DNA from 4 places in the Lysinibacillus sp. G01H genome. Region 1 is predicted to be linked to each of the others. Evidence: riboswitches for the same ligand, from Rfam matches in the RefSeq annotation. Region 1 holds a riboswitch; each other region holds the start of a gene.
The links. Region 1 has a riboswitch for thiamine pyrophosphate ahead of thiM (hydroxyethylthiazole kinase). Riboswitches for the same ligand answer to the same signal wherever they lie in the genome.
Positions count from the first base shown of each region.

Region 2: another riboswitch for thiamine pyrophosphate. It lies ahead of PSR12_RS12180 (ABC transporter substrate-binding protein); the one in region 1 lies ahead of thiM (hydroxyethylthiazole kinase).
Region 3: another riboswitch for thiamine pyrophosphate. It lies ahead of thiW (energy coupling factor transporter S component ThiW); the one in region 1 lies ahead of thiM (hydroxyethylthiazole kinase).
Region 4: another riboswitch for thiamine pyrophosphate. It lies ahead of thiC (phosphomethylpyrimidine synthase ThiC); the one in region 1 lies ahead of thiM (hydroxyethylthiazole kinase).

Region 1 is NZ_CP118397.1:3,401,810-3,407,588, forward strand. Features, by position in the region: gene PSR12_RS17280 (RDD family protein) at 1-594, opposite strand, end outside; gene sppA (signal peptide peptidase SppA) at 607-1,620, opposite strand; gene mbcS (acyl-CoA synthetase MbcS) at 1,807-3,390, opposite strand; TPP riboswitch at 3,581-3,678, shown strand; gene thiM (hydroxyethylthiazole kinase) at 3,763-4,530, shown strand; gene thiD (bifunctional hydroxymethylpyrimidine kinase/phosphomethylpyrimidine kinase) at 4,518-5,342, shown strand; gene thiE (thiamine phosphate synthase) at 5,332-5,779, shown strand, end outside.
Region 2 is NZ_CP118397.1:2,399,174-2,404,952, reverse strand. Features, by position in the region: gene parC (DNA topoisomerase IV subunit A) at 1-1,159, shown strand, start outside; TPP riboswitch at 1,268-1,378, shown strand; gene PSR12_RS12180 (ABC transporter substrate-binding protein) at 1,532-2,527, shown strand; gene PSR12_RS12175 (thiamine-binding protein) at 2,529-2,819, shown strand; gene PSR12_RS12170 (ABC transporter permease) at 2,819-3,592, shown strand; gene PSR12_RS12165 (ABC transporter ATP-binding protein) at 3,567-4,316, shown strand; gene PSR12_RS12160 (TatD family hydrolase) at 4,306-5,055, shown strand; gene PSR12_RS12155 (hypothetical protein) at 5,081-5,257, opposite strand; gene PSR12_RS12150 (solute symporter family protein) at 5,355-5,779, opposite strand, start outside.
Region 3 is NZ_CP118397.1:860,115-865,893, reverse strand. Features, by position in the region: gene PSR12_RS04135 (MFS transporter) at 544-1,740, shown strand; TPP riboswitch at 1,807-1,914, shown strand; gene thiW (energy coupling factor transporter S component ThiW) at 2,009-2,509, shown strand; gene PSR12_RS04125 (VWA domain-containing protein) at 2,827-5,424, opposite strand; gene PSR12_RS04120 (vWA domain-containing protein) at 5,408-5,779, opposite strand, start outside.
Region 4 is NZ_CP118397.1:234,979-240,757, reverse strand. Features, by position in the region: gene PSR12_RS01150 (catalase) at 1-681, shown strand, start outside; gene thiC (phosphomethylpyrimidine synthase ThiC) at 804-2,582, opposite strand; TPP riboswitch at 2,723-2,837, opposite strand; gene PSR12_RS01140 (AEC family transporter) at 2,898-3,827, opposite strand; gene PSR12_RS01135 (methyl-accepting chemotaxis protein) at 3,939-5,779, opposite strand, start outside.

The DNA.
Region 1 (5,779 bases):
GTCTATTTTTTCTTCTTGTACAGTAATTTCTACATGTTCTTCTTGTTTTGGTAAAGTAGTCGGTGTTGAAGCCTTTTCAATAAAGATTTTTTCGTGCACCACTGTTGTATCGGCAAAATAATCATGTAAGCCTTGATTTTCTGGTAAAATCACTACCAAAATATACAGTGGCATAAAAATATTATTGATGATACGACCAATCCAATCACGGAATAACACATCTGACCAAGTTAGCTGATCGTGCTTTAATGAAATTACACGTAATCCAAACACCATTTTCCCTAGTGTTTGCCCAAAGAACTTGGTCATCAGCACAAAATAGCTATAGTAGAAAATTGCTGTAATAATAGAAATTGGCGCATACCAAACAGAATCAGATAAAGACCAATCCATTAAATAGAAGATAGGATTGACGAGTATTCCACCTACAGCAGAAATGATGAATCCATCTAATAAAAATGCCCAAAATCGTACCCAAAAACCAGCAGTTTTTAAAGCATAGTTTTTTTCATTTACTGATTCTCCTGAGGTATTTATATAGAACCCATTTTCCATAGAGGGTGAACCTTGCATAACAATTTCATTGTTTGTCATTGTGCTCCCCCCTTAGTATTCCCCATATAGATACATCATTTTCGGTGCGCTATAGTCCGTCATGATTTTCATTAGCATTTTTTCTTCGGCAGAGGGACCGAACATGGAGCCAATTTTCATACCTACGTATGATTGCCAGCCACCCATATCGTATGAATACTCAAATAAAGCCGCATCTTCAAGTCCATAATCTTCACGAAGAGCTGCAATGGCCGCTTCTTCATCACCAATTTCATCAATTAACCCTGCTTCAAGCGCTTTTGTACCACCAAGAATACGACCATCTGCAACCTTCTTCACTTCTGCTTCAGACATATTACGTCCTTGCTCTACAATATCTACAAATTCTTCGTACGTTTCATTAATCATATCTTGCATCATTGCACGTTCCTCAGCTGTCACTTCACGCATTGGACTTAGCATATCTTTATGCTCTCCAGATTTAAACGTCTCAAATTTGACCCCTACTTTTTCAGCAAGCTCTTGATAGTTAATAGATTGCATGATAACACCTATAGAGCCTGTTATTGTATCACGATGGGCAAATATTTTATCTGCTGGTGCCGAAATATAATAACCACCTGAAGCTGCCATAGAATCCATCGATACATAAATTGGAATTTGTCGTTCTTCTTTAATTTTTAGTAGCTTTTTATAGATATCTGCAGATTCCTTTACACCACCACCTGGTGAATTAACGCTTAAAACAACACCCTGTATGGACTCATCATATAAAATATTATCCAATTGTTCTAAGAAAAATTGATGATCATAGGCAACTGGTTGCCACAATGTACTTGAGCCGATATCTTGAATCGTTCCATCTACCTTTAAATAAGCAATTCGCTTATCAAAATTTTCCCCTTCAATGACATTTTCATATACATCTAAGCTATTACCTGCCATTAAGCTATCAAAATTACCTAGGAAATCTGCTTTAAATAGCGCAAAAATGGTATTAATTCCCAACGAAAATAATAAGAGAACACCTGCCACTACTAAAGCAACCCACCTTTTTACATTCATGTCTTTCCGCCTCCTCAACACGTAATACGTATGACTTGCCAATTTGTTTCATTTTTTTGCAATAATTAAACACAAAAAGCTTTAAGCTATGTATTTCCTCATATTACCTTACCTAAAAAAAATAAAAAAATCAAAGTCCATACCTTTGATGAACTTTGATTTTCGACATTATTTCCTAGGAAATGATTATAATTGGAGGTGTTTGACTTCATGTTGTCGTAATTCGACACGTCTAATTTTCCCAGAAGATGTTTTCGGTAGCTCCTCTACAAATTCAATAGCACGTGGATATTTATAAGGAGCGGTTAATGATTTCACATGACTTTGGAGTGTTTGAATAAGCGCTTCATCACCTTTTTCACCATTGCGCAGAACAATAAATGCCTTGACAATATTTCCCCTTACTTTATCAGGGCTCGCAATAACAGCAGCCTCTTTTACGGTTGGATGTTTCATTAAAGCATCCTCTACTTCAAAAGGGCCAATTGTATAGCCTGAGGATATAATAACATCGTCTCCTCTCCCATCAAACCAAAAGTAGCCATCTTCATCTTTATAGGCACGATCTCCTGTAATATACCAATCCCCTCGAAATTGTAAATTTGTACGTTCAGGATCATTTAAATATTTTTTAAAGAGGGCTGGTGTTTCACGATGAACAGCAATATCACCAACTTCTCCGATTGTAACGGGTTTGCCCACATCATTAATAATTTCAACAGTGTTGCCAGGAGTAGGTTTTCCCATAGAGCCAACTCTTGCTTCCATCCCTACCATTGTGCCTACTAATAATGTATTTTCCGTTTGTCCATAGCCATCTCGCACTTGTAATTTAAATGTTTCCAAGAATACTCTAATGACCTCACTATTTAATGGCTCACCAGCTGATACAGCTTGGCGAATTGCACTTAAATCATACTCATGTAAATTATCAAGCGCTGCCATAAAACGATATTCAGTTGGTGTACAGCATAGTACATTGATTTTGAATCTCTGAAGCAATGCTAAATAAGAAGATGCTTCAAATTTACCTTTGTAGACAAATGCAGTAGCACCACTGCCTAAAGTAGCCAGAAACGGACTCCATATCCATTTTTGCCAGCCTGGTGCTGCAGTCGCCCAAACAATATCATTTTCTTGTACACCCAACCAATGTGGTGCTGTTGTTCGTAAATGAGCATAGCCCCAACTATGAGTATGCACTGCTGCTTTTGGATTTCCTGTCGTTCCACTTGTATAGGCTAAAAATGCATTGTCTGTGCTTTTTGTTGGGATAGGATTTATGTAGGTTGTAGATTGATTATACATTTTTTCAAGTATGTTCTGCCAAGGTTTATGTGCATTCCCTATGACAAATTGTTGGATGTCTTGTAAATTCCCCACTTTATCGAACTGTTCAATATAGGGTTCAAAAGCAATAACCGCTTTAGCATTTGCATGACGAATTCGATACTCAATATCCTTTGTTCTTAACATTTCAGAACTTGGAATAATAGTTAAACCTGCTTTTAATGCAGCAATATACACAATATATGCTTCCACTGAACGGGGTACCATCACTAAAATGACATCACCTTTCTTTAAACCTTGCTTGGTGAATACATGTGCTGCTTGATTCGCTTTTTCCAATAAATGTGCATATGTAATACATTGGATGTCTTGGTTTTCTTCATAAATGATTAAAGCATTTTTGGTTGCATCCTGAGCATATTTTTCAATTTCCTCTACTATGTTATACCATTCTGGTGCAACTAAATCTTGTCTTTTCATGGCAATTGCCCCCTTTTGTTATGACACATTATAAAACTCTTTTTTCAGCATTTTCAATGGTTTGTGTTTAATTTCGGTAAAGTCATGACAACTATCATACTCTCCTATATGGCATCGGTCACATTTTATCTATAGGAAAACTTGCTATTGAATACAAATGAAAAGTATGGTACATTTTGGTCAACTAAAAGCAAGATTGCAGGGGGACTCGCAAGAGTTGAGAAGGTAAAACCTGACCCTTTGAACCTGTTAGTTAATACTGACGTAGGGAGCAATAAACATCGTTTTTCAGATGAGAGGCTCTTTTCGTGCATTTTTACACAAAAAGAGCCTTTTTTGCATGCTTACGTCCATCCCTAAAGGAGGACTACAATGATTTTTCAAACAATTCGTCAACAACAACCACTTATCCATTGTATTACCAATTATGTAGTGGCAAATTTTCAAGCAAATGGTTTATTAGCGATAGGTGCTTCACCAGTAATGGCCGATGACTGCCAAGAGGTAGAGGAGATGGTAGCCATTGCTCAAGCATTATTAATTAATATTGGAACACTTAATAATCGCACAAAAAGTGCCATGTTATTAGCAGGTGAAAAAGCCAATATACTTGGTATTCCTGTTGTTTTAGATCCTGTCGGAGTTGGAGCCACAACTTACCGTAAGGAAACCGTAAAATATTTACTTGAAAACATACAATTTGCCGTGATTCGCTGTAATCTCGGCGAGCTAGCAGCAATAGCTGGTGTAAATTGGCAACAAAAAGGTGTCGATAGTGGTCATGGCACTATCGCTATGGAAGCAGAAGCCGTATCATTGGCTCAACGCTATCAATGCATTGTTATTGTCACAGGAGAACGCGATTTTATAACTGATGGCAAGCATAGTCAATGGATCGCTGGTGGTCATCCACAAATGACGGAAGTAACGGGTACAGGTTGTTTACTTAGCGCAATTTGTGGCGCAGCCTATAGTGTAAGCCATAACCCTTACCAACAATTAATAGAAACACTTACTTACTATAAAAAAGCAGGTGTACTGGCATCAGCATTTACTGCAGACATTGGTGATTTTCAAATAGCCTTACTCAATGCTATACATCGCTTATCAAAGGATGGTGTAGCTTCATGCATATTGTAACAACAATCGCTGGCTCAGATAGTGGTGGTGGCGCGGGTATACAGGCTGATTTAAAAACATTTCAGGAATTAGAAGTGTTTGGTACTTCTGTGATTACTGCTTTAACTGCTCAAAATACTTTGGGTGTAACAGGTGTTTGCCCGATTGACGTTTCCTTTATAAAAAAACAATTCGTGGCCTTGGTAGAAGATTTTCCAATCGCTGCGATTAAAACAGGAATGCTTTATTCCTCAGATATTATCAAAGCAATTGCACACACGATCAGTGAGCTAAACATTCCACTGATTGTTGATCCGGTGATGATTGCAAAAGGTGGGGAAAGCCTATTACAGCAAGAAGCTATCGATGCCTTATGCTCAACTTTACTACCACTTGCTACGGTTGTTACGCCCAATATACCTGAGGCAGAGACACTTACTGGGAAAGCTATACATCATTTTGAAGATATGAAAGAAGTAGCTCAAAGCTTGTTACAGCTAGGTGTACAATGTGTCATCATTAAAGGTGGTCATTTAGCAGATCCACTCTATGCCATTGATTATGTATTTTTTAAAAATGGACGTTCTTTTTCGATGCAGTCTCCTCGAATCCAAACAAAAAATACGCATGGTACTGGATGTACATTTTCCGCAGCACTTACTGCTTTTCTTGGACAAGGATTCACTCTGGAAAATGCCATTATAGAAGCTAAAAAATTTATCCAATTAGCTATTATGTATAATTTATCGATTGGAAATGGTCATGGACCCACTAATCATTTTGCTTATCAACAGCATAAGGAAGCCTGTGAGGTGATTATTCATGAAACGTGAGGATTTGCAGCTTTATTTTATTATGGGTACGAGCAATGTTCCTCCTCAAGAACAACCACTCTATATCCTAGAAAAAGCCTTGCAAGCAGGCATTACAATGTTTCAATTTCGCGAAAAAGGTCCTCATGCGTTAACTGGACTTGCCTATGAACAATTTGCACGCCAATGTCAAAAACTATGTCATCACTATAATGTGCCCTTCATCATTAATGACGATGTTGATCTAGCGATACGACTCGGCGCTGATGGTGTTCATATCGGACAAGATGATTTACCTGTAAGTGTAGCACGTAAAAGAGTTGGGAAAATGATTCTTGGTGTATCTGTCCATTGCGAGGAAGAATTGCAAATAGCTATTAACCATCAAGCTGATTATGTTGGTATCGGTCCAATCTTTCCAACATCCTCTAAAAGCGATGCACAACCACCATGTGGCA
Region 2 (5,779 bases), 1.0 Mb from region 1:
ATACCGTTTAACGAATACGGATATTACAGAGCTTCGTCAGGAACAGGACGAGTTAGATAAGTTAATTGCCAAGCTAGAGGGGATTCTACAAAGTGAGGCTAAGCTTGTGCGTGTTATTAAACAAGAGCTGCTTGATATTAAGAAACGCTTTACAGAGCCTCGCCGCTCGAAGATTGAGCAAGAAATTGAAGAAATTAAAATTACATTGGATGTCCTTGTGCCAAGTGAGGAGGTTGTCGTAACAGTAACGAAGGATGGTTATATTAAACGCACATCCACACGTTCTCATGCCGCTTCAAATGGGCAAGATTTTGCCATGAAGGATTCAGATTATTTATTGTATGAAGCAAACTTAAATACACAGCACCATCTATTGCTGTTCACAAATCGAGGCAATTATATTTATCAGCCTGTTCATGAGCTGCCTGATATACGTTGGAAGGATCTCGGCCAGCATATTTCAAGTATTGTCCCAACAGGGGAAGATGAATCGATTATTGCGGTTTATGGCTTCGAAACATTTGAACAGCCAAATACGTATGTCTTCACAGCCACAAAAGATGGTCAAATTAAGCGCTCACCACTCGTAGACTATGCAGTGACACGTTATTCAAAGCCTATTAAAACGATGAACGTCAAGGCTGGTGATGCGATGATCTATGCATCGTTTGTAACAGATGACGTGGAGCTGATGCTCACAACGGATACAGCCTATGCAATTCGTTTCCCAATGGAGGAACTACCTGTGACAGGTGTGAAAACAGGCGGTGTGAAAGGGATCACACTAAAAGATGGAGAAGCCTTAGTTGGCGTCAATGTATTACAGCCTGATGTTACCCAATATGTAGTGATTGTGACACAGCGTGGGGCCGTGAAGAAAATGAATGTCGCTGAAGTTGAAGTAGCAGGTCGTGCAAAACGTGGACTAAAAGTATTAACAGAGTTAAAAGCAAACCCTCACCGAATTGTGGCAGTTGTTCAAGCAACAGACGGGGAGCAGGTTGTGATTGAAACTGAAAAAGGTGTTCAAGAGGTGATTGACGTGCAAGCATTGTCTCGTGCGGATCGCCATTCCAACGGTTCATTTAAAGTGGATATTGCAACAGATGGGGCAATCTCTCATGTTGTCACAGCCAAAAAAGAACAGAAACCAAGCTAAAAGAATGCCCAGTCTCTTAGGAGTGCTGGGCTTTAAGCTCATTTCAAAAATAGCACCTTGTCATTTAAGTGAAACTATGGGTATAATAATCATCGAAAAGTTCATAGCGAAAGAATGTAGGGGGGCTAGTAATTGCTAGCTGAGATTGTGTCCGATAGACGCTGACCCTTTGAACCTGATTTGGCTCGTACCAGCGTAGGGAACATCTATTCAAAAAAGCAAAGTTTTGAAGATTGATTGCGATACGTCTGGGAGGAATCCTAGGCGTTTTTTTATGTTTCAAGCAACAGCTTGCCAACATTGTATACGCTTTCTTCTGGTGACAACATTCATTCATGAACACTTTCATATTACAAACTGGGAGGCTTTCGCATGAAAAAATGGTTATTTATTCTAATGGTAGCACTATTAACATTAGCAGGCTGTAGTGACAAGGAGGATAAGCAGGCTGCTGACAAGCTGAAAAAGGTGTCTGTGGTACTGGATTGGACGCCGAATACAAATCATACAGGACTATATGTTGCAAAAAAACTCGGTTATTTTGAGGAACAGGGCTTAGATGTTGATATTATTATGCCTGGTGAGGCGGGCGCAGATCAGCTTGTTGCTTCTGGAAAGGCGGATTTTGGCGTGAGCTATCAGGAAGGCATAACACAGGCACGAGTACAGAATGTGCCGCTGGTCTCAATCGCAGCAATTATACAGCATAATACATCTGGCTTTGCTTCTATTGCTTCAAAGGGCATTACATCGCCAAAGGATTTTGAAGGTAAAACCTATGGTGGTTGGGGTGCGCCATTAGAGCAAGCCGTCTTACAATCACTAATGCAAAAAGAAAAGGCAGATATTAATAAGCTAGATATTGTCAATGCAGGGGATTTAGATTTCTTCACAATGATGGAAAAAGACATTGATTTTGCTTGGATTTATTATGCATGGACTGGTATTGAGGCTGAGCTGCGTGGGGAAAAGATTAATATGCTATATCTTACAGATTATAGTGATCAATTAGATTATTATACGCCCGTTTTAGCTACAAATGAAAAAATGATACAGGACAACCCCGATGTAGTCAAAGCCTTTGTGGCAGCGGCAGCGAAGGGCTATGAATACGCAATTGGAAACCCAAGTGAAGCGGCGGATATTTTAATCGAAGCGGCCCCTGATTTAGATAAAGCGTTAGTGCATAAAAGTCAGGAATGGCTGGCTGATAAATACCAGGATGATGCCAAGCAATGGGGAGAGCAAAAGCTTTCTGTGTGGGAAAATTATGCGAAATGGATGTCTAGCAATCAAGTACTAGAGGGCGAATTTGATGCGAAAAAAGCCTTTACTAATGAGTTCTTACCTAAAAAGGAGGCCAAATAAGATGGCAAATTCATTAATCAGTGTACAAATCATTCCGAAGACAGAGAAATATGAAGATGTGATACCGTATGTAGATGCAGCAATTGCGGTGATCGATGCTTCTGGGGTGAAATATGAGGTTCATCCATTGGAAACAACGATGGAGGGTGAGCTTTCAACATTGCTCCAAATCATTGAAAAAATGAATGAGAAGATGATCGAGCTTGGTGCCATCAATGTCATTACACAAGTGAAAATTTTATATCAGCCAACGGGGATTACGATGGATACATTAACGGAGAAATATCAGTAATGAAACATGCATTACACAAAGGAAGGACGATAATTTTTATCGCCTTCCTCTTATTCATATGGGAACTAATCGTGAGGTTCGCTGAAGTTCCTCATTGGTTATTACCCGCACCCAGTAGTATTTTGTCGGAGTCCATCCAGTCGTATCAAACCTTTCTACCACATGCATTTGCTACGGTACAGCTAGCTCTACTAGGTTTGGCCATTGGCATCGCTTGTGGGCTAACGGTGGCAGTAGTGTTGCATCGATTTAATTTTATTCGAGAACTGTTTTATCCAATTCTTATTATGTCGCAGAATGTTCCTATTCTAGTCTTGGCACCGCTACTTATTATTTGGTTTGGCTTTGGCTTATTACCGAAGCTTATCATTATCTGTCTTGTGTGCTTTTTCCCGATTGTCATTGCAGCGATGGATGGATTTAGACAAACAGCTCCAGCATTAAAGCATTATTTTGCCATGGTTGGTGCTACAAAGGCACAAACCTTTTGGAAGCTGGAATGGCCTTATGCCTATCCTGCGATTTTTTCAGGCATTAAAATTGCGGCTACATATAGTGTGATGGGGGCTGTGATTGCGGAGTGGCTTGGAGCAAAAAAGGGTATTGGTGTTTACATGACCCTAGCCCAGTCCTCCTTCCGTACAGATCGCGTATTTGTAGCAATTTTTGCGATTGTTCTCTTGAGCTTACTATTGTTTAGCGGTATTCGTTTAATTGAAAAATTTATGGTGAAGGGAAGAGGCTATCATGCTCAGCATTCAAAACATCGCTAAATCCTTCGATGCACTAAAAGTACTTGATCAACTTTCTTTTGACGTAAAGGATGGCGAGTTTGTGGCCATTGTTGGTCCTTCAGGCAGTGGTAAGAGCACACTTTTTCAATTAATTGGTGGTGTTTCGCCAATTGATCAAGGAGCCATTTTACTAAATGGAGAGGATATCCAACGAAAAAAAGGAACGATTGGCTATATGCCACAGCAGCCATGTCTATTACCCTGGCGCACAATAGTAGAAAATGTCACGCTTATAGAGGAATTACAGCATAAACCGAATGTTGAACGTGCCAAGGAATGGTTAGAAAAGGTTGGTCTTGCCTCCTTTATCCATGCCTACCCGAACGAACTGTCTGGAGGTATGCAGCAGCGTGTGTCCTTTATTCGAGCAATGGTCAGTGAAAAGCCGATTTTATGCTTAGACGAACCATTTTCTGCGTTGGATGAATTTACTCGACTGGAAATGCAAGCATGGCTTTTATCTATCTGGGAAGAGTATCGCAAATCCATTCTATTTGTTACACATAGTATTGAGGAAGCTCTCTTTTTAGCAGATCGCATACTTGTTTTAACCAAACGTCCAGCAACCGTTAAAAAGGAAATCATCGTGCCATTTGAGAGACCTCGGAAAGAGGAAATTCGACATTCTGCAGCATTCACAGCGTTAAAGCAACAATTATTTATGTATTTACAGGAGGAAAAGGGTGATATGTATGTTGATTGATGCGCATATTCATTTGGATCAGTACACCGATGAGGAAATTCCCTCCTTATTAGAAGAGGTGAAAGCTGTAATTGCGGTTAGTATGCAACTTTCCTCTTGTGAAAGAACGTGGCGTTTATCGAATAGCTATCAGCAAGTAAAGGCTGCTTTTGGCTTTCATCCTGAACAGCCTTTACTAAGTCCAAATGATGAGGCAGCATTATTCGATTGGATTCGTTCGCATCAGGATGACATGGTTGCTATTGGTGAGGTGGGTCTACCTTATTATTTAAGACAAGAGCAAGGGATTGATGAACGTCCCTATGTGGCGTTATTAGAGCGTTTTGTTGTATTGGCGAAGGAACTGAACATGCCAATTGTGTTACACGCAGTATATGAGGACGCCCATGTTGTGTGTGATTTGCTGGAAAAGCATCAGCTTCACGAAGCCCATTTTCATTGGTTTAAAGGGGATGAAGCTATTGTGAAGCGCATGATAGAGCGTGGTTATTTTATTTCCATAACCCCAGATTGCTTGTATGAAGAGGAAATTCAACAGCTAATTGATGCGTATCCGATTGATTTGATGATGGTAGAAACGGATGGTCCTTGGCCGTTTGAGGGACCGTTTACGAAGAAGCGTACATCTCCCTGGATGATGCACTCAACGATTGAGGTGATTGCCTCCATCAAAGGGCTATCAACACAGGAAGCGGCCAAAATTATTACGCAAAACACGAAAACATTTTATCGGCTTTAATAGGACAAAGCAGTATAGGTACGAGTTATTCGTCCTTATACTGCTTTTTATATTTCGTATAATCATGCGCTAATTTTTCGTTTTTTGTTTTCGTTAGACGTTCATGTGTACTAAAAGAGATAGATTGTCGATTTTTTTCAACATCTTTACCAACGGTGCGTTTAATGTGCATCCGCTTCTTTTTAGCTTTAGATTGTGACATGAGCATCGCCTCCAATTCATTTTTAATTCTATAGTAGCGAAAAGGGAAGAAAAAGTAAAACCTCGTAAGCAAGATACTTACGAGGCTGTCGAGTGTATTAGTGAGATACGTCCTGTACAGAAATACCTGTGTTTGCTTTAACGTCAACTTCACGATACTTCGCATCATCTGTTTCTTTAGAAATTAATGTGCCGATGAAACCACCAAGGAAACCAAGTGGTACAGAGATTATGGCTGGGTTCGTTAACATAATTAATGGATCACCAACGAAAATTGCCTTACCTTCAACTGGATTCCAAACGTTTGGAGACATAGCAACTAATACTAATGCAGAGATTAAACCTGTTAACATCGCAGTAACAGCACCTGTTGTATTGAAGCGTTTCCAATAAATTGTGTAAATAATAACTGGAAGGTTAGCAGAACCTGCAATACAGAATGCTAAAGATACTAAGAATGCCACGTTTAATGTTTGTGCACCAAGTGCTAATAGGATAGAAATAACAGCGATTGTAATCGAAC
Region 3 (5,779 bases), 2.1 Mb from region 1:
ACTAGCGAAATGGTTTTCACACCAATTCGCTAGTTTTTTCTCTGCCTATCTAACTTTCTATTAAATAAGAAAATTTTCAATCGACTATTTGTATTATTATATTTAGAAAATATTTTATCTAAATTTTAATAGATGCTCACATCATCTGTTATGGAAAAGCTTTACCTATAGATTTTTTCATCGAACCTGCATAAATTTATATTTTCTTTATCCATTGTATTAACAATAAATAAGCCATAATAATTTTGATGCCACTACTATAACAGTCGCTACAATTTATAGACCATTACAGACAGACTCACAAATTTTTTAATTCTCCTTTTATAAGAGAAATCCATCGATTGTTGCTCGATTCTATAGTTCTTCTCCCTCAATTTTTATGACTAACATGTATTATTTCATCATCCTTAGGTACGCAGATGAAAACTTTTGTGGAAAACCATTCTAAATATAGAACCAGTACGATAATCTTAACTATTAGCCAAGCAATAATTCTTTATGATAGACTGTACTATATTTGATTACAAAAAGGGGGTTCATTCGATGACCCAGCAAAAGTCCAATAAGGCGGCTTTGTATATTTTAATGTTTAATATGTTTATCGCAATGGGGAGTATTGGCATTATTATTCCTGTCATGCCAGAGTATTTAAAAATATTTGGTGCAGCAGGACAAGTTCTAGGTATGCTAATCGCAACGTTCGCCTTAGCTCAATTCGTATTTTCTCCTATTGCTGGGAATCTTTCAGATCAGTACGGTCGAAAAAATTTAATTATTTTCGGTCTTATCGTAACAGGTCTTGCACAAATCGGATTTGGCCTTGCTACAGATGTATGGATGCTCTTTTTAGCACGATTTTTAGGTGGTCTAGGTTCCGCATTTGTTGCACCTCCTATTATGGCTTTTGTCGCTGACGTCACAACCTATGAAGAACGCGGGAAAGGTATGGGGATGTTGGGTGCCGCCATGTCTCTTGGCTTTATGATCGGACCTGGTATTGGAGGCTTTTTAGCAAAGGTAAGCTTACATTTCCCATTTTTCACAGCTGGAGCTGCAGCCATTGTAGCATCTATTTTATCTTACTTTTTATTACCTTCTACCCAACCAAACACTGCGCAACAGAAACAAAAGCAAGACAATCTGGCGAAGCAAATGGCTCGTTCCATACATATGCCTTATTTTGTTATGCTCATAATTATGCTGGTGTTCTCGTTTGGAATTGCAAATTTCCAAACGACATTGTCATTATTTGTGACAGAAAAGTTTAATTACACACCTGTAGATATAGCGATTATATTAGTTGTTGGTGGTGCTTTTGGAGTAGTAGTACAAATGTTTATTATTACACCACTGTTCAATCGTTATGGTGAAATGAAAGTAGTACTAGTTAATTTGTTTATTGCATCCGTTGCTATTTTCTTAATATTATTTGTTTCTGGCTTTGCCCTTATATTAGTTGTAGCAACAATTTTCTCTACAGCAACGACATTAATTCGTCCAGCTGTTAATACACTCATCTCAAAACTTGCAGAAAAAGAGCAGGGATTTGCTGCGGGCTTGAATAATGCCTATATGAGCCTTGGGAATATGATTGGACCCGCTTTGGCAGGTTTATTATTTGATTGGAATATGAATAGCCCCTATATTTTTGGTTCTATCATATTATTAGCTTGTTTCTTCCTTGCGCTCATCTGGACAGTGAAAAAAGCACCTCATTTAATGCATCCCGATCCAAAATAGTCTGAAAAATCATTGACTATTTTTAACAGTATGTTACATTATTGTTGATTCACTAAATTGAATAATCTTAACCACTAGGGGAGTCTTTAAAAGGCTGAGACGTATATGGTAATATACGGACCCTTTGAACCTGATCTAGTTCACACTAGCGGAGGGAAGTGGCGCTACTTGCTGTTGTCACTATATACATGCAAGGCCGCTTCCTATTGTTTAAAGGGGGTGGCCTTTTTATTTTTCCTCACCAACTTTACCAAAAGGAGTGAACTTTATGTCAATTCGTAAATTAACAGTCATGGCTTTATTAGTAGCCATTGCTGTTGCAGGCTCTACTTTCGTATCCATCCCAACAGGAATCGCACGTGCTTACCCCGTTCAGCATGCTATTAATGTGATAGGAGCGATTATACTTGGACCCGTACCAACAGTTATAGTTGCCTTTGTCACTGCCATCATTCGTATTTTTACTGGAACAGGCTCTCTACTAGCTATCCCTGGTAGTATCATCGGTGCGTTCTGTGCTGCCCTTGCCTATAAATATAGCAATAAGATGTGGTTAGCTGGTATCGGAGAAGTTATCGGAACTGGCATTCTGGCTTCACTTATTGCCGTCCCTTACGCAAAATTATTCATGGGAACATCTGTAGCAGCATTCTTCTTCCTACCAGCCTTTTTAACATCAAGTACAATCGGCGCCATTTTAGGTGTAATGGTTGCGAGTAGCATGCGTAAAACAGAGCTAGTAAAGAGGTTTAATTCTTCTCTTTATTGAGAGGGATTGGAGGGTTTTATCTCTCTTTATGATCGGTGATGACTTTAGTTAGAGCGCTTTTCTTCCCTTTATGAGCGAGAATACCTCTACTTAGAGCGCCTTTTTCCACTTTATGAGCGGCAATGGCTCTACTTGGAGCGCTTTTCTACTCTTTATGAGCGGCAATGACTCAACTTAGAGCGCCTTTCTCTCCTTATGAGCAAAGAGCCCACTTTTTAGATCATCTTACCCGCTCTAACAAAGGGGACAACTCTCTATTCAAACAATATAAAAAAGCAGTGCAAAACTATTAAGTTTGCACTGCTGCTTCCTCTATTTTAAGATCGTTTTTTCATGCCTTTTAACAAATGTGCTACATTTGTGTCTTCTGCCTGTAGAGTTTTTTCCTCAACCAGCGGCTCTTTTTTCTTCGTATTCGTTAGGAAATTCCAACCAAAACGTCTTATGGTAATATCAATAAAGAAAAGAAGCATACTCGCTAAGAGTAGCCATGTGGCAATATTTTGCCGATCTGCTCCTTTTGTCGTAAAGTCACGGAAGACATCTTGTGGTTCCTTTAAAACAGTGCCTCCTGTTCGCTGAGTTAACTCTTCTATCAGTTGGTTATTTACAGGGAGTAGTTCGTATTCAGCACTATAAGGAACACTTAGCCCTGCCTGATAGATGGCCTGCTTTTCATCTGCTACACGGAAGAAAATTAATCCAGGTTCAGCTTGTACTACAGCTCGAACTTGGGATGCGGAAATGGTTTCAAGTTGTGTTTCTAGCTCCTCCCCTGCTTCATTTACTGCAACAATGTCTAAAAATGCAGCTTCATTTGTAGGGTCTGTAATCATAAAGGAACCATCTGCTTCCAATCTTACATCATAGGCTACATCATTGTAGCTTGGTAGCATTTGAGAAATAAGTGTTTGCCAAAATACTCCCCAATTTTTCCATCTTGCCCAATCTCCTGTCCATTTACCCGTTGAATCAGATGTAAAGGCAAATGTTTTACCAAGACCATATTGCCACTGCGCTAACACAGGATCTTCCTTTTCGCTTTCTGCTACGACAGTAGCCCCCTGTTTTGCCGTTGTCCCAATGTATGCATTCATTTGTGGGACACCATTAGCAAACAGTACGTTCCATCCTGCTGCATTATAAATTGCAGGGTAAAATGGATTGTCCTCAATATAGGTGCGGGAAATCATAGCAGTTTCACGAGATAAAATAGAAGGAATGGTTTGCTCATCTATGACATCATAGAAACGTCCACTGCCCATGTCACTAAGCGCTTCTAATAAGTTCGCATCGGCATCTTGTCCAATCGCTACTGTCGATAAGGTTATACCATCTTCTTTTCCTTCAGTAATTAAATCCTCATAGTTCCCTGCCTGTGACTGCCCATCTGTTAAGAGAATAATATGCTTACGTTGGAGCTTTAAATCAGCAAGGTTCTCGTAGGCTTTAGCTAATGAACTATAGATTTCTGTTCCCCCACCAGGTGTTACTGATAAAATAGTATCCACAGCCTCTTCTTTACTGCTAAGAGGCCCTGTCTCTATAATCTCCCATGGACGATCATCAAAGGCGATGAATCCTAATGTATCCTCGTCTCGCAACATCTCAACAGAACGTGCCGCTGCTTCCTTAGCAAGCTCAAGCTTCGAGCCTTGCATACTGCCAGATCGGTCAAGTACAATCACTAATCCTAAGGAAGGTAATTGCTCTTTGCCCTTAATTTCCATTTCCACTGGCAATAAGGTTTCGATCGGTGTTTTAAAGTAGCCGCCTAGACCAAAACTATTTTCTCCACCAACCATTGTAAAACCAACTCCAAAGTTTTTGACTGCTTGCTCAATAACACTCATTTTTGCTTCACCCACTAAATGACCTGGTACATTGTCGAAAATAATAGCATTATATTGCAAATAGCTGGATAGTTCATTTGGTAGACTGTTAGGCGCTACAACATCATAGGCAATGGATTGACTACCAAGTGCTGCTGCGATGGGTGAAGCTGTTTCATAACCATTAACGATTAATAAATGTGGTTCACTTTGAACCATTGTGACACTAGTTAACTTATTGTTTTCAAAAATAGCATCCTGACCAACTTGAACAACGGCTTCATATTTTACAAGTCCTTCAGCTGTTGCTGCATGTTTATAGGTAAACACATTCGTGCCTTCTGTCAGCTCAACTGCCTCTCGATGAATAAGCTCATCATTTTCATATAATAACAGCTCACCTTGGCCTGCTGAGGTTGCATGTATGTCTGTCACTAATTGTTGTTGCTCTCCAACATAAGCCACTTGAGGGGATACAAAGCTTTTTAGTGATACATCATTGACAACTGGTTGACTAAAAGGCTTAATATCAACACTAATATTGGAACCTTTCAACTTCGTAGCAAATTCTAAAGCATCTCCCTTTGTCTCATTACCATCTGTTAATAGCACAAGACGAGTTGCTTTTTTAGGATCTATAATCCCTGAAGCAAGCTGTAAACTTTGTTCTATATTCGTTTGATCGGTAGCTTTGATTTCAGTTAGTTTTGGTACTTCCTTTAATGTTTTAGACAAAATAGCTTCTGTTTGTAAAGTAGAGGAAAATGAATAAATGCCCGCAAGTTGTGGTTCTTTTTTTGATTGTAGGCTCTCCTGTATAAACTGAACCATCTCATCTTCCGTACCATTCATAGAAGCAGAACGATCTACTAAATAAACAATTTGTTCTTCTTTTATTGGTAATAATAGATAGGGACCTGCGAGTGCAAAAACTAAACAGCCTGCTGCCACTATGCGAATAGTAAGTACAACAATATGACTTCTTTTGAGTCGCTGCCGCTCATGAAAGTATGTCCATCCAAAATACAAAAATAAAGGAAGGAGTAACAACAATACTAACGGCATATCAATTCGTAAATCCACGACGTCGTTGCACCTCCCACTCTGAAACAAGCAATAGTAAAATAATCACAATTAGCCAAGGCACGAAAGAGGTCATCGAAACTTCTTCCTTTCCGTTGTCTGAGATATCACCTATTGTAAAGCTTGTTCCTTGTTCAATAACACGTTCTTGGGCTTGCAATTGCACAATCAATTGTTTTTCCTCATTATTTGAGCGTACCATATAAATGCCTGGCTGTTTGGGCGCAGTTAGCATACCCTTGGTAACAGACGAAAGAAATTCGTCTTCCTGCGAATAAACATTCCAGTCTCCTTGCGCTAAAGCAACTGCACGTTGTTCATTGGGTGAAAAAATCCCAAGTGACCCAACTGATTC
Region 4 (5,779 bases), 1.5 Mb from region 1:
CTACCATACAACCCATTTGATTTAACAAAGGTATGGTATAAAAAAGACTTCCCATTAATTCCTGTAGGTGAGTTCGAGTTAAACAAAAATCCAGACAACTACTTTGCAGAAGTTGAACAAGCTGCATTTGCACCTTCTAACATTGTTCCTGGTATCAGCTTCTCACCAGATAAAATGTTACAAGGTCGTATCTTTGCATATGCGGATGCACAACGCTATCGTCTTGGTGTAAATCACTATATGCTTCCTGTCAACGCACCAAAATGTCCATTCCGTACTTTCCACCGCGATGGAGCAATGCGCTTTGATGGCAATCTCGGTTCGACATTAAGCTATGAACCAAATAGCTATGGCGAGTGGGAGCATAATTTAGACCATAAAGAGCCTGAATTACGCATTGATGGTCATGCAGGTATTCATGACTTCCGTGAAGACGATAATAATTACTTTGAGCAACCAGGTAAGCTATTCCGTCTATTGACGGTGGAAGAGCAACAACGTCTATTTGAAAATACAGCGAATGATATGGCTTCTGTTGAAGAATTCATCAAACGCCGTCACATTCTTCACTGCTATCTAGCTGACCCAGCATATGGTGAAGGTGTCGCAAAAGCGATGGGTCTTTCATTAGAAGGTATGGACCTTACAAATCCATATGTAAAACAACCAACAAACGTTTAATATTCCACTTTATTATTGATATCCAAATCCAACTTTTACTCCATGTGAATCCACTATTCACATGGAGTTTTTTGATTAAAAAAAGGCCTATGTCTATTTTTTGACATAAGCCTTTTCTTTCATTATTGGTAAATTCGACTGCCTGCTTTTTTAAACTCCTCTGCCTTTTCCTTCATACCTTGATGGATCGCTTCAGTCGTATTCAAATCCTTATCTTTCGCATAATTACGAATGTCCTGTGAAATTCTCATGCTACAGAATTTAGGCCCGCACATAGAACAAAAGTGTGCTGTTTTTGCTCCCTCTGCTGGCAGTGTCTCATCATGATATTCCACTGCACGCTCTGGATCTAGGGACAGATTAAATTGATCACGCCAACGGAACTCAAAGCGGGCTTTAGACAGTGCATCGTCTCGTTGTTGTGCACCTGGATGACCTTTTGCTAAATCAGCAGCATGTGCAGCAATTTTATAAGTGATAACGCCCATACGAACGTCCTCGCGATTTGGTAAACCAAGATGCTCTTTTGGTGTCACATAACAAAGCATCGCTGTACCAAACCAACCAATCATGGCTGCCCCAATGGCTGATGTAATGTGGTCATAACCTGGAGCAATATCTGTTGTGAGTGGTCCTAATGTATAGAAGGGCGCTTCCTTACAAACCTCTAATTGCTTGTCCATGTTTTCTTTAATCAGATGCATTGGTACATGACCTGGTCCTTCAACCATCACCTGAACATCATGCTGCCAAGCAATTTGTGTTAGCTCGCCTAGTGTTTCAAGCTCTGCAAATTGCGCCTCATCATTGGCATCTGCAATTGAGCCTGGGCGTAAACCATCACCTAAGGAAAAAGCAACATCATAAGCTTTCATAATTTCACAGATTTCCTCAAAGTGTGTATACAGGAAATTCTCTTGATGATGATATAAACACCACTGTGCCATGATAGAGCCCCCTCGAGATACAATACCTGTCACACGATTTGCTGTTAGTGGTACATAGCGTAAAAGGACACCTGCATGAATGGTGAAGTAATCCACACCCTGCTCAGCTTGTTCAATGAGAGTATCACGATAAACCTCCCACGTTAAATCCTCTGCTACACCATTTACCTTTTCTAAAGCCTGATAAATTGGCACTGTTCCCACTGGCACTGCAGCATTTCGAATAATCCATTCTCTAGTTGTATGAATATGTTTACCAGTCGATAGATCCATAATATTATCTGCGCCCCATCGAGTTGCCCAGGTCATTTTCTCAACTTCTTCCGCAATGGAAGAAGATACAGCAGAATTCCCGATATTCGCATTGATCTTTACATGAAAATTACGCCCAATAATCATTGGCTCTGCCTCAGGGTGATTAATATTAGAAGGCATTATAGCTCGTCCAGCTGCAATTTCTGAACGTACAAATTCAGGATTCATATTTTCACGAATCGCTACAAACTCCATTTCAGGCGTTATAATCCCCCTTCGTGCATAGTGAAGCTGTGTCACATTTTTACCTTTTTTAGCACGCAAAGGCTTTCTCGTCAACTCAGGGAAGACATTTTCTTGAATACGCGGGTCATCAACATGACGAAAACCATTATCCTCCGGTTTAATGGAGCGTCCCTCATATGCTTCTACATCCCCTCGCTCTTGAATCCATGCATTTCGTAAGGCAGGTAAACCTTTCGTAATATCTACTTGGTAGGCTGGATCTGTATAGGGCCCACTCGTATCATATACTCGAATAGGAGCATTTTCTTCATTTCCAAAACTGCCTGTTGTCGGACTTAATGCAATTTCTCGCATAGGTACTAGAATATCTGGGCGTGATCCTTCCACATATACTTTTTTGCTTCCTTCAAAGCTAGACATAATGGTAATATTCTTTTCACTAATTGCTGACATGAGCTACTTCTCTCCCTTAAATTTATTTTGATATAAGGACCGATTCTAGCTCACCCCAACAATCCAAAAAATAAAGGCCGAATCCAAAATAATTATTTGGATCCGGCCACGAATGTAAAGGTCTATTGATTGCATACTCTGCAATAGCTTCTTAACTTTCCCACGCTGGTATGAGCCAGATCAGGTCCAAAGGGTCAAGAAACTTCGTAGCGTTTCCCTCTCAGCCTGACTCATCAGACTCCCCTAGTTAATACTATTTAGTTTGATGCTAGTGTAGCAGATAATACTAAGAGATGGAAGTTATTTTTTATCTTACTAGGTAAATAATACTTCCGCAAAATAGATCACAATGGTTACAGTTATACAGCTTACAATGGTAGAAAATAAAACAGCTTGCGCGGCTGTTGCTGATTCTACATCATATTCCAATGCTAGACTAGAACTATTACGGGATGTTGGAAAGGCACTAGCTATAAACAGTGATTGTGCGACGACTCCATCTAATCCCAATATATAAATAATGGCTAATGCAACAGATGGTCCAATAATTAATCGCGTAAAACAGCTGATAATGACGGTTTTATTAAACATTGATTTCATCTCTAGTTGTGATAATTGTGCACCTAAAGTAATTAAGGCCACAGCAATAAATCCATCTGCCACATGTTCTACTGGTATTTTGATAAACTGTGGAATACCGATACCAAAATAGTTCATAGCGGCACCTATAATCAGCGCATGAATAATAGGCATTTTAAAGAAATCCTTGATGATTGTCATACCCGACTTTGTAGAAGAAATTAAATTGTATAATCCATATGTATACGTAGTCATATTTTGAAAGATTACGAGCATGACCTGAATGGCTACTCCAATAGGTTGCGTGGCAAATATCATTTGAGCAACTGGAATACCGTAATTGCCAGAGTTAATAAGCACCACACTATTTTTAAAGACAGCTGCCTCTGTTCTAGCTAAACCTAGCCCTTTTGCCATAAAATGACTGAGTAACATTTGACTACCGATAAAGAGTATAATAAATAATCCGACCTCTCCCAGTACCGATAACTCCACATGTGTTTCATATAAATTTACAAAAACAGCTGCCGGCATAAAGCAATATGTAATAAGCTGAGACAATGCTTTTAAATTAAAGCGAAATTTCTTTTGTAGGATAGCGCCTATTACAAGTAACACTAAAATAGGAACAACAATTTGAAAGAAAATCATTCCGAGATACATCATTTCAATGTCCCCCTTCCAGTGTTAATAGTAGTGTTGAATTCCTTCTAGGTCAATTTCTCTAACTTTCACAATAAAAGAAGACTGCCTCTATATTGAAGGCAGCCTTTGCTTTTAAACAAGCTTAAATCGATTTACAACTTCTTGTAGCTCGTTTGAAATATCGTTCATATTTTGAATAGACTCTGCTACTTTTTGTAATTCTGCTTGTTGATCCATTGCAGAAGCACTTACTTGTTCCGCAGAGGCTGCTGTTTGCTCTGAAATAGCCGAAATACTTTGGATAGCCATGATTGCCTGATTTTTATGCTCTAACATGCTAGATAGTTTATTCATTAATTCACTAATAGAATTTGCAATTGAACCTGACAAGTCACTGCTATCTTTAAACGCTAGTTGCGTGCTTTGTACTGACTCATTTTGAGATTGCATTAAATCTGCATTAGATGCAATAACAGCAACCGTTTGCTGAGAATTTTCAAGAATGCTTTCTACTGTACTCTTAATAATTTCTGTTTCATTTTTAGATTGTTCTGCTAGCTTTCTAACTTCCTCTGCAACTACAGCAAATCCTTTACCATGCTCACCAGCACGTGCAGCCTCAATACTTGCATTTAAAGCTAGCAGATTTGTCTGCTCGGTAATGCTTTGGATCGAAGCAATAATCTGATTAATATTGGCAATATTAGAAGCTAATGATTCCATTTGCTGCTGGATACGCCCATTCATTTCATTTGTCTCCATATTACGTACTCTTAAACTTTCAACTTCATGCAATCCTTTTTCCGTTGTTACACCTGTTTTATGAGATAGCTCATCCATTTCATTAGAAAGAGCCGTAATGGCATCAATCTGATCTGATAAATCCATCATTCGATAATTTGTTTCTTCTGTATCCTCTGACTGCTTCGAAGCTCCTTGTGCAATCTCGTTGATAGCTACAGAAACCTCCTGACTAGAAGCAACTACCTCGTTAAATGCCTCATTTACCTGATTAGAAGATTGGTTCAATAACCTCGTGGAATTTAGTACAGTTTGAATCGCACTATTGGTTTTATCTAACATATTATTATAAGCCACAGCCACTGCACCAATTTCATCAGGCTTAATATATTGCTCTTCTACCTTTTGTGTTAAATCCCCTTCGGCTGCAGTTTCAATCGATGCACGTAAAAATTTAAGTGGCTTTAGTTGTTTATAGATGAATAACACACTTGCAGCGGTCATCAAAACCACCATAATAATAGAAGCAATAATCGTAAATACAAATACATGATTATATGTTTCTAGAATCTTTGATTCAGCTAACACGACTTGAACAATCCATGTTTCGTCAATACCCTCTAAAATCATTGGAGCAAAGACATTATATGCCTTTTCCTTCAGTTGATTAGAGTCAACGTACATACTTGTTAGCTCACCATTTTCCATTGTCTTACTAATACTTGTCCAAGTAGGATCCTCTTGCATATTGCGCCCAACTAGCTCTTCACCAAAACTGTTAGCTGTTAGCACACCTTTATTCGTAATAATTGCCGCATAACCGCCTTCAGGGGCATTCGATTTTGTTAAATCATTTAAAAAATCTATTGATACATCGGCTGTCAATACACCGAAAAATGTTCCGGAGGCATTGATTAATGGCACCGAAATCGTTGTCATTAATACGGATTGTCCGTTTACATTATAATCATAAGGCTCTGTCAAAACTGCACGTCTCTCTTCTTTTGGTACCCAATACCATTCAGAAACACTCTTATCATCAATACCTTCGATTAGAGCAGTCGTGATATCATTTCCGTTCTTACTTAAATAAGGGATAAAACGTTTTTTAGTATCTACTAAAGAAGTCTCAGTTGGTTCTAAAATAATAGAATTTTGCTCAAAGATTGCTCCTACTCCAAGAATGTCATTATTGCTAGCTAAATTGTTTTCCATTATGTCTATGACACCTT